DNA from 4 places in the Exiguobacterium acetylicum genome. Region 3 is predicted to be linked to each of the others. Evidence: predicted binding sites of a transcription regulator. Region 3 holds the regulator's gene; each other region holds the start of a gene.
What was found. Region 3 encodes Rex, which represses fermentation and respiration genes when NADH is low (regulators of the CRP and FNR family bind a similar motif). Its sites were predicted from a motif close to TTGTGAAATATTTCACAA; they were not measured.

Region 1: cydD (thiol reductant ABC exporter subunit CydD) is a predicted target of Rex. The motif match lies at 1,423-1,440, and genes of this name have one in related genera.
Region 2: K7G97_RS03080 (formate/nitrite transporter family protein) is a predicted target of Rex. The motif match lies at 1,025-1,042, and genes of this name have one in related genera.
Region 4: pflB (formate C-acetyltransferase) is a predicted target of Rex. The motif match lies at 1,025-1,042, and genes of this name have one in related genera.

What each region holds. Positions count from the first base shown of each region.
Region 1 covers NZ_CP082333.1:192,992-195,199, forward strand. The annotation lists gene ypfJ (KPN_02809 family neutral zinc metallopeptidase) at 1-81, shown strand, start outside; gene K7G97_RS01135 (hypothetical protein) at 164-331, shown strand; gene K7G97_RS01140 (nuclear transport factor 2 family protein) at 393-761, opposite strand; gene K7G97_RS01145 (Rrf2 family transcriptional regulator) at 784-1,266, opposite strand; gene cydD (thiol reductant ABC exporter subunit CydD) at 1,476-2,208, shown strand, end outside.
Region 2 covers NZ_CP082333.1:589,960-592,167, reverse strand. The annotation lists gene K7G97_RS03085 (YkvA family protein) at 1-131, shown strand, start outside; gene K7G97_RS03080 (formate/nitrite transporter family protein) at 168-1,004, opposite strand; gene K7G97_RS03075 (hypothetical protein) at 1,188-1,790, opposite strand; gene K7G97_RS03070 (YitT family protein) at 1,927-2,208, shown strand, end outside.
Region 3 covers NZ_CP082333.1:2,939,305-2,941,512, reverse strand. The annotation lists gene K7G97_RS15120 (ATP-binding cassette domain-containing protein) at 1-398, opposite strand, end outside; gene K7G97_RS15115 (redox-sensing transcriptional repressor Rex) at 566-1,225, shown strand; gene K7G97_RS15110 (twin-arginine translocase TatA/TatE family subunit) at 1,225-1,422, shown strand; gene tatC (twin-arginine translocase subunit TatC) at 1,430-2,208, shown strand, end outside.
Region 4 covers NZ_CP082333.1:649,457-651,664, forward strand. The annotation lists gene pflB (formate C-acetyltransferase) at 1-938, opposite strand, end outside; gene K7G97_RS03380 (hypothetical protein) at 1,278-1,706, shown strand; gene K7G97_RS03385 (DEAD/DEAH box helicase) at 1,735-2,208, shown strand, end outside.

The DNA.
Region 1 (2,208 bases), 460 kb from region 3:
CAGCGGGAGCGTTGGTTCAAAAAAGGTTTTGATAACGGCACGATCGAAGGCGGAGACACATTCAAAGCGAAGAATCTATAGGATAGAAAACGACATTCCTTTTGAAACATCTTCCAATCGTTTCCGTAAAGAAGAGGGAAGGATTCAAAGGGGAGTGTCGAAGTTGAAGCACATCAGTCTATTTTTATTGCTCTATACGGCTGTCGTTATAATGACGTACATCGTGTCACGATTTGCGCCGGACTTGTTGATCTACATGGTCTATTTCGCCATTGCGTCATTACTTGTCATCACAGGCTATTTGTTGAAACGACTCATACTAAAGCGCTAAATACCAAAAAACCTGTGTTCTGCTTGCGCGGAACACAGGTTTTTGTTGTTTAAAAGCCATCTTATGAACGGAACATCTTCGGATCATCTGGAACGTTCTCCAGGTAAGCGATTCGTCCGTTTTCATCGAGACGTGCGATATCTTTTCCGTCTTGCGTGAAGACACTACCGTCTGCCCGTTTTCCGCAAACTGCCCAGCGTGTTTCGTACGTTCCGGGTGTTGTTTCTTCCCAGCCTGCGTACATGTGCTTAATATCCTGATTCGCCGTGAACACATGACGGACGAATTGTTTCCAGGCGTCGATGCCGTGTTGTGGTTGTCCGTTCAGGACGAACGTGATGTCTGTCGTGAATAAGGAAACGAGATCCTCAAAAGCTTGTTCATCTGTGCGAGACGCGTCGAATAAGTCAAAATAACGATTCAATACCATAGTAAAAACCTCTTTCTGTTCATTAAAGTGTCATCATCCGGTCTGTGATTAACGCATGCAATCGTTCTAAATGTTCCGGTGGACAGGAGGCGTCGATTGCTTGACGGATCGAGCCAATCGATTCGCGCTTCAACGTCGATTGCCACGCCTCTTCCGCCTCTGTCATTAGATTCGAGAGTAGACCGATTTCCTGTTCCTGAATTCCCATCAAATCCTCAAAGACACCGCTTGACGCATACAACGTCTGCTTGCCCTCGATCGCTTGATAAACGTCAAAGATTTGAATTTCGTCTGCCGGACGCCGTAAGCGAAAGCCGCCTTTGACACCCGGGACGGAATACAACAGATCCGCCTGGACGAGTTTTCGTAAGAGCTTTTGAAAATAAGTCGGCGAGGCACCGAGTTGCTGGCTGATGAATTCACCGGGCAACACAGCGCGATCCGGAAGGAAGGTCAAGAGCAACATCGCGTAGACGGATTGTTCGACCCCGGTTTTCATTTGCATGAGAAGTCCCCCTTTCATTAAATGTGGATAATGTATATCCATAATAGTTTTATTTGAAAGAATTGTCGAGTCATATGCTCTCACAAAACCGTCACACCTTTTCGACAGCATCTGCATGGCATCCCCGTTCCGGATTCGGTATACTAAATGTACGATATGTGAAAATATTCACTAAAAGTCGTTCACACTTTGTGAAAGGACGTTTGTATATGAATCCATTAAAAGGAATCGTCCAGATTCCACGCAGTATTCTCATTCAATTCATTATTGCAGCTTTCCTAATGGGGGTTGCGGTCGTCGGTCAATCGTACGGTATCGTGTTGACGGTCGATCGGATTTTCTTGAAAGAACAACCGTTTGAAGCCGTCATTCCGTTACTACTTGTCGTCCTCGGGATGCTGTTGCTCCGGGTCGCCGTGACGTATTGGAACGGTCGTCTCGGTACGACGTTATCGGCACACATGAAGCAGGCGCTTCGGGAAGCACTCGTCGCGAAATACACAGGTCGTTCGGTCGAGATGATGCTACAAGGGCAAGCGGGACAGAAGGTCAGTGTCTTGCTCGACGCTGTAGACGAGATGGACAGCTACTACAGTCAATACTTGCCGAAAGTCGTCCAGACGACGATCGTTCCCTTGATGGTCCTGATCGCGGCATTCAGCTATGACTGGATCACCGGTCTCGTCATGATGATCACGGCACCGTTCATTCCGTTGTTTTATATCATCATCGGCATCATGACGCAAAAGCGGGCCGATGCTCAACTCGAGAAGATGACGGCATTCTCGGGAACGTTCCTTGATACGTTGCAGGGACTGACGACCTTGAAGTTATTTGGTCGCGCGAAACGACAACGTGACGTCATCGAAAAAAGCAGTCTTGATTTCCGAGATGCGACGTTAACGGTCTTGAAGCTCGCCTTCTTGTCGTCGCTGATGCTTG
Region 2 (2,208 bases), 860 kb from region 3:
TGTACTTCACGTCTCCTGTTGACGCCTTACCGGACGATAACGTCCTCGGGCTCTTCGATGATGCACAAATCGTCGAAACGATTTATGAAGAACTGGCTGCAGACGTCGATCGCTTTCAACATATGGAATGAATGAAAAAAGCAGCTGTCGCGACAGCTGCTTTTTGATTATGCATTTTGTTTCGAAGCAATATGAACAGGTGTCGTGGATTGACGTGATTCATCTACTTCTAATTTTTCTTTATTCAGCCACGTATAGATCATTCCCATGAAGACTGCTCCACCAATGATGTTACCGGCTAAAGCTGGCAACAGGTTATGCATCGCTCCGGCAAATGTGATCGTATCCGGATGTGGTACGACTAACGCAATGGAGAACAGTGCCATATTGGCGATGACGTGATCAAATCCAGAAGCAAAGAATACTGCGACGAGTACCATCATCATCATGATCTGCGCCAACTCATTCTTCATGTTCTTTGGAATGAAAATCGCTAAACAGACCATCCAGTTACAGAAGATAGCACGTGTGAAGATTTCCCACGTCGTATGGTGGATCTTCGTTTCTGAGACAGAAAATAACCAGTTGTTCATACCAAGCTCTTGGATGATTCCTGTTTGAGAAAAGAGTAGCGCAAACGCCAATCCGCCAAGTCCATTTCCGATTAGACAGATCAACCAGACCTTCATCGTATCCATCTTCGTCGTATAGCCGCGCATCGTCGCCGTCGTGAAATACATCGTATTCCCTGTAAACAGCTCTGCCCCACCATAAACGATCAGGACGAGTGCCACTCCGAATGTCAGTCCACCGACAAGTGTCGCAACAGGTGACTCCGCCATATATAGACCGTTAATTGCTTTTAAAGTAAAAATGATTGCAAATCCAATGAAAATTCCCGCTAACATGGCACGAACTAAGTACTCGAGAGGACGCATTTGTAGCATGCGCGTCGACTTGATTGCTTTATTCCGTAATCCTTCTAATGCTTCTACCTCGTTCATCGTAGAAACCTCTCTTTCTTTTGTTCAACACTTCACAATGTTTGTTCATTTATTATCATACTTCCATCTTAAAAGATGTTCAAGTATTGAATAGACCTGTTTTATCGTTTTTATAAAAGAACGAGATGTAAACGATATCATTGTGTCGAGATTGTGAAAAATGCCTTTTCTTGCTTTATACAACTAATTAGTTTGGATCTGTAGTCGTGATGCGAAGCGTTCAAAGAAGGTGTTTCGTCTTGATGCATCGAGCACATAACCATCAATGACGACACGATTAAAACGTCTAGAAGAGGAAGTAGCTCGTTCGATATCGGTCGGAGTGTAGTCGTCGAATGTTTTCCGGTCCATCGTAAAATCTGCATCTGAATACGGATCCGTGTAGTGAATTTCAAGATCGGTCAAATCAGGAATCGTTGAAAATAAAACTAGCGTATGATGCATCAGAATTTTAGATAACCGAGCCTTTAAAAAATCCTGATTCACCTGTAGTGTCCCGGTATCGGTACCAATCCAAGCTTGTCGCTCTTTTCCTGTCACTTCATAGGCAAGACGTAACGATTCTCCTTCGACATCTACCTGTTTTAATTCTGATGAGAACGGAAGTTGTTCGGCTAATTGACGAACCGCTACCGTATTCATCATCGAGGCACCCACTTGTCTCGCTACAAGATCACCATCATGCCAAATGGATGATTGATTTTTTTCATTGGGTTGTTCGAAAAGACGAATCCCAACTAGTATTCCTAAGCAAATACAACCAAGAATCCATAACATTTTCTTCATTTTCATCACCTTCCTAAAAAAACGTACCCTTTTTCATCTTTTTTCATAAGAAGGGTTGAAATTTTATGCATATGAGCGTACTCTTGCATGCAGATACTCACAGAAGGAGGAGCATGAGGTCACTCATCATATTGCCATGACTACAACACACCCACAGAAAAAGAGAGTTGAAAAAATCAGTTTCTTAATCATTGGTACGTTGCTGTATTCCCTTTACATCAGCCTACTACTATCTCCAAATGATATCGGATCAGGCGGTATCATGGGGATCACGCTCATTATTCAAGAGCTCTTCCACACGCCAATCGGATTAACGCAATTGCTCTTAAACATTCCCCTCTTCCTTTTAGGTTTCCGTTTCCTACGCAAACGATTCATGTTCTTATCTGGAATTATCGTCATTGCTTCTTCCTTTTTA
Region 3 (2,208 bases):
TCGTGTTGCGCTTGATCGTATGTCTTCAGGAGACGATCGTACGCGACCGGGTCGTTCAAGATATGCTCCATGCCCATTTCGATTTCCATCCGGCGCAGTGTCCGTTCTTGTTCTTGGAGATGTTCAAAGACGGTCAGCATCTCGTTCCAGATCGTCTCGTTCGATTCGAGACCACTGTCTTGCGCGAGATAACCGATTTTGACATCCTTGCCTTTCATGATGTCGCCCGAGTCATGACTGAGTTCGCCAGCAATGATTTTGAGCAAGGTCGATTTACCGGCACCGTTTCGTCCGACGAGCGCAATGCGGTCCCGCTCTTGTACTTCCAATTTGATATTTTCTAAAATCGGCTCGACGCCGAATGATTTCGAGAGTTGGTTGACTTGTAAGAGTATCATTTCCATCCATCCTTCCACCCTTTAGTCTATCACGAACAAAAGCGCGAGGTCCTGCGGAATATATTATTTGTGACTCTATGTGAAGTGGTTTACAATCAAGGAGAGTAGAAAGCTTTTTGCAAAGATTTGGGTGCCACGATGGATGTGGCCGAAGGGGGAACTGCAGGATGAATGGACCAGACACAAAAATTCCACAAGCGACAGCAAAACGGTTGCCGCTATATTATCGCTTCATCCAAAGTTTATACAATTCAGGCAAGCTCCGCGTCTCTTCTGCTGAGTTAAGCGAGGCGGTGAAGGTTGATTCAGCAACGATTCGTCGCGATTTTTCCTACTTTGGGGCATTAGGGAAGAAGGGGTATGGATATAACGTTCAACATCTCTTAACGTTTTTCCGCAAAACCTTGAATCAAGATGAGGTGACGAATGTTGCCTTAATCGGGGTCGGTCATCTCGGAACAGCGTTTGCAAATTATAACTTTTTAAAGAATAATAGTACTCGGATAGTCGTTGCGTTTGATGCGGACGAAGAGAAGGTCGGAACAACGACGCATGACGTTCCAATCTATCATGTTTCGGACATGAAAGAACAAATCGAAGCGAATCAGGTCGATGTTGCCATCTTGACGGTTCCATCCCAGTTCGCGCAGTCAGTAGCGGATGAGTTAGTCGAGTATGGTGTGACAGGCATCCTGAACTTTACGCCAGCGCGGTTGAACGTGCCAGCTAGCGTCCGGGTCCATCACATTGATTTATCGATCGAGTTGCAGTCGTTAGTTTATTTCATGAAGCATTATTCGCAATCAGCTGAAGGAGTGAAATCATAATGGAAAACCTTATTCCGCTCACACTAGGTATCGGACCTGCGAGCATCGGATTAATCGCGGTCGTCGCATTGATCATTTTCGGACCGAAGAAGTTACCAGAATTCGGACGCGCTGCAGGTCAGACATTGAAAGAGTTCAAGAATGCCACGAACGGCATCATGGACGACGATAAAAAGGACGAACCGAAAGAGAAGTGATTGAATCATGACGGTTGATCAAGAGCAAAGCATGACGTCGCACCTTGACGAACTGCGTAAGCGGATCGTCTGGTCGCTTATCATCGTCGTCGTCCTGTTCGCTGTCGCATTTCCGCTCGTCCGACCGCTCGTTCGCTTCTTGCAAGCGGACTTAAAAGAGCTCGGCATCGGTTTGAATGCCTTCAACGTCGCCGATCCTTTAATGTTGTATTTGAATCTTGCGTTCATCATTGCGCTGATTTTAGCGTCACCGTTCTGGATGTATCAACTCTGGGCATTCGTCCGACCAGGACTTTATGACAAGGAGCAAAAAGCGACATTGACGTATATTCCGGTCATCTTCTTTCTGTTTTTGGCTGGCGTAGCCTTCTCGTATTTCTGGTTGCTTCCCTTTTTGCTTGAAGTCTCAACGGATCTCGGGAAAGAGCTCGGAATCGAACAAGTCATCGGAGTCGAGAACTACTTCAGTTTCTTAATCCGGTTGACGATGCCGTTTGGTCTTCTGTTCCAATTGCCGGTCGTGACGATGTTCCTGACACGTCTTGGTCTCGTGACGCCATATTTCATGCGAAAGAATCGGAAATATGCGTACTTTGCGCTGTTCGTCGTTGCGGCATTGATCGCACCGCCGGACGTGACGTCACACTTGATGATCTCGGTTCCATTGTTCGTTCTCTATGAGATCAGCATCTTGATTTCTGCGCGGACGTACAAAAAGGTCTTGATCCTCGAGCAACAGGCAGAGCTTGAACGACAGGCGGATTTGATGCGTGAATTGAATAAATG
Region 4 (2,208 bases), 920 kb from region 3:
GTCCGTAAGAACTTAACAATCCGAAGCTTCATGACGAAATGATCGACGAGCTCTTGTGCAGTCTCTTCCGTCAAACGACCAGTCGCAAGATCACGTTCGACATAAATATCAAGGAACGTCGAGACTCGACCGAGTGACATGGCTGCCCCGTTTTGCTCTTTGATGGCAGCAAGATAGGCAAGATAGACCCACTGGAATGCTTCTTGTGCTGTTTCGGCAGGGCGGGAGAGATCGAAACCATAGCGAGCTCCAAGCTCGGTCAATTCCGTTAATGCGCGCAACTGTTCATTCATCTCTTCACGGTCGCGAATCATCGATTCAGATAAGAATCCGCCACGTGCCTTTAAATCCTTCTTACGTTCTTCGATCAAGCGTGCCGTTCCGTACAAAGCAACACGACGATAGTCACCGATGATCCGTCCGCGACCATAAGCATCAGGTAATCCGGTGATAATACCGGCTTTACGTGCAGCGCGCATCTCAGGGGTATAAGCATCAAAAACCCCTTGGTTATGTGTCTTCCGGTACTCGCTGAAAGTTTTCGTGACGGTCTCGTCTGCTTCAAAGCCATACGCAGCTAGGGCATCATTCACCATCCGAATCCCACCGTTCGGATGAATCGAACGTTTAAACGGTTCGTCTGTCTGTAAACCAACGATTTTTTCGAGTGAGCGATTCAGATACCCTGCATCATGCGAGAGGATCGTTGATGGTGTTTTAGCATCGACGGCATATACACCACCACGTTGTCGCTCTTCATTCGTCAGCTGTAGAATTTGTTGCCAGAGCTGTTCCGTCGCTTGCGTCGGACCGACTAAAAAGTGATCATCTCCTGTATATTCCGTGCGATTGAGTCGGATGAAGTCTGCGACATCGATCGTCTTTACCCATTCACCAGACGTAAAGTTCGTCCAAGCACTCGTTTTTTCTAATAACATGGATACCACTCCTTTAATATTGAGCTAATGATCAGTTCCTTATGTGAATAGTGTAACAAAAGCAAAGGGCGATTCCCTTTACGTTCATGTGAATGTTTTAACAAGTGAACAAACGTTGATATGACGGGCTTTCTTTATTTCTGTATTCATATAAACATAGTTCAGAAAAAACAGTTTAGTGTTGCTAATCCAAGGTTTTTTGGAAACTGTATGAGTTGATTTGAAAAAGATTCACTAGAACAGTTGAAACTGTGAGGAATGTCACGCTACGGTGCCTTGTATTTTTAAGACGTATCGTTGACAATGAAAAAGGGAATACAGAACGTGGAGGTGTGCCAAATGGAGTATGTATCATTAACACAACAAGGAGAGTATCAGTCAGGAGACTGGGTCTCGCTGAAAATCGGATCGGACGGTTCAACGCGAACGGGAATGATCACGGAATTCGAAAATGATGGATTCTGGATTCGGTTTGAAGATGATTTTGATTATGAAGACTTTATCGGCTATGATGAATCGTATTGGATTGCGCTTGTTCGTCGTCCGGTTGACGTAAAAGCGACGTATGCGAGTCTTGCGGAGTACCCGGCACTCGCTGCAGAATTACAGGATCGTGTCATCCAAGGATTCGAAATTTTAGAAGAAGAAGCCGGTGAAGGCGAGATTCGCTTCCACATTCGATTGCTCGACGCAGGAAATGAATATACACAGACATTACGGGGATACCGTGATGCATCAGGAGATCATGTCGAATACGTAACGGCATGATGGAATTAAGAGAGTAGGAGAAATCGTTATGAACTTTACAAAACCATTTTTACAGGAAGCATGGGAACGCGCACGCTTTACCGAGTTGATGCCTGTTCAAGAACAAGCGATTCCGTTGTTGCGCGAAGGAAAAGATGTCCTGGCTGAAGCGCCAACAGGAACAGGGAAGACGCTTGCTTATGTCATTCCAGCTTTAGAAAAGATTGAAGTAGAAGAACCACACGTACAAGTCGTGATCACGGCACCCACACGGGAACTCGTCATGCAAATTCATCAAGTCATTCAATTGTTTGCTCAAGGAAGTGGTATCAAATCCGGTGCATTCATTGGTGGTGTTGAATTAAAACGACAATATGAACGATTGAAGAAAAAACCACAAATCATTGTTGGTACACCTGGGCGTCTCGTGGAGTTGATCGATTCGAAGAAGCTGAAAATGCATAAGGTGAAATTGATCGTCTTGGACGAAGCGGATCAAATCTATGAGAGTGGTATGAGTGAC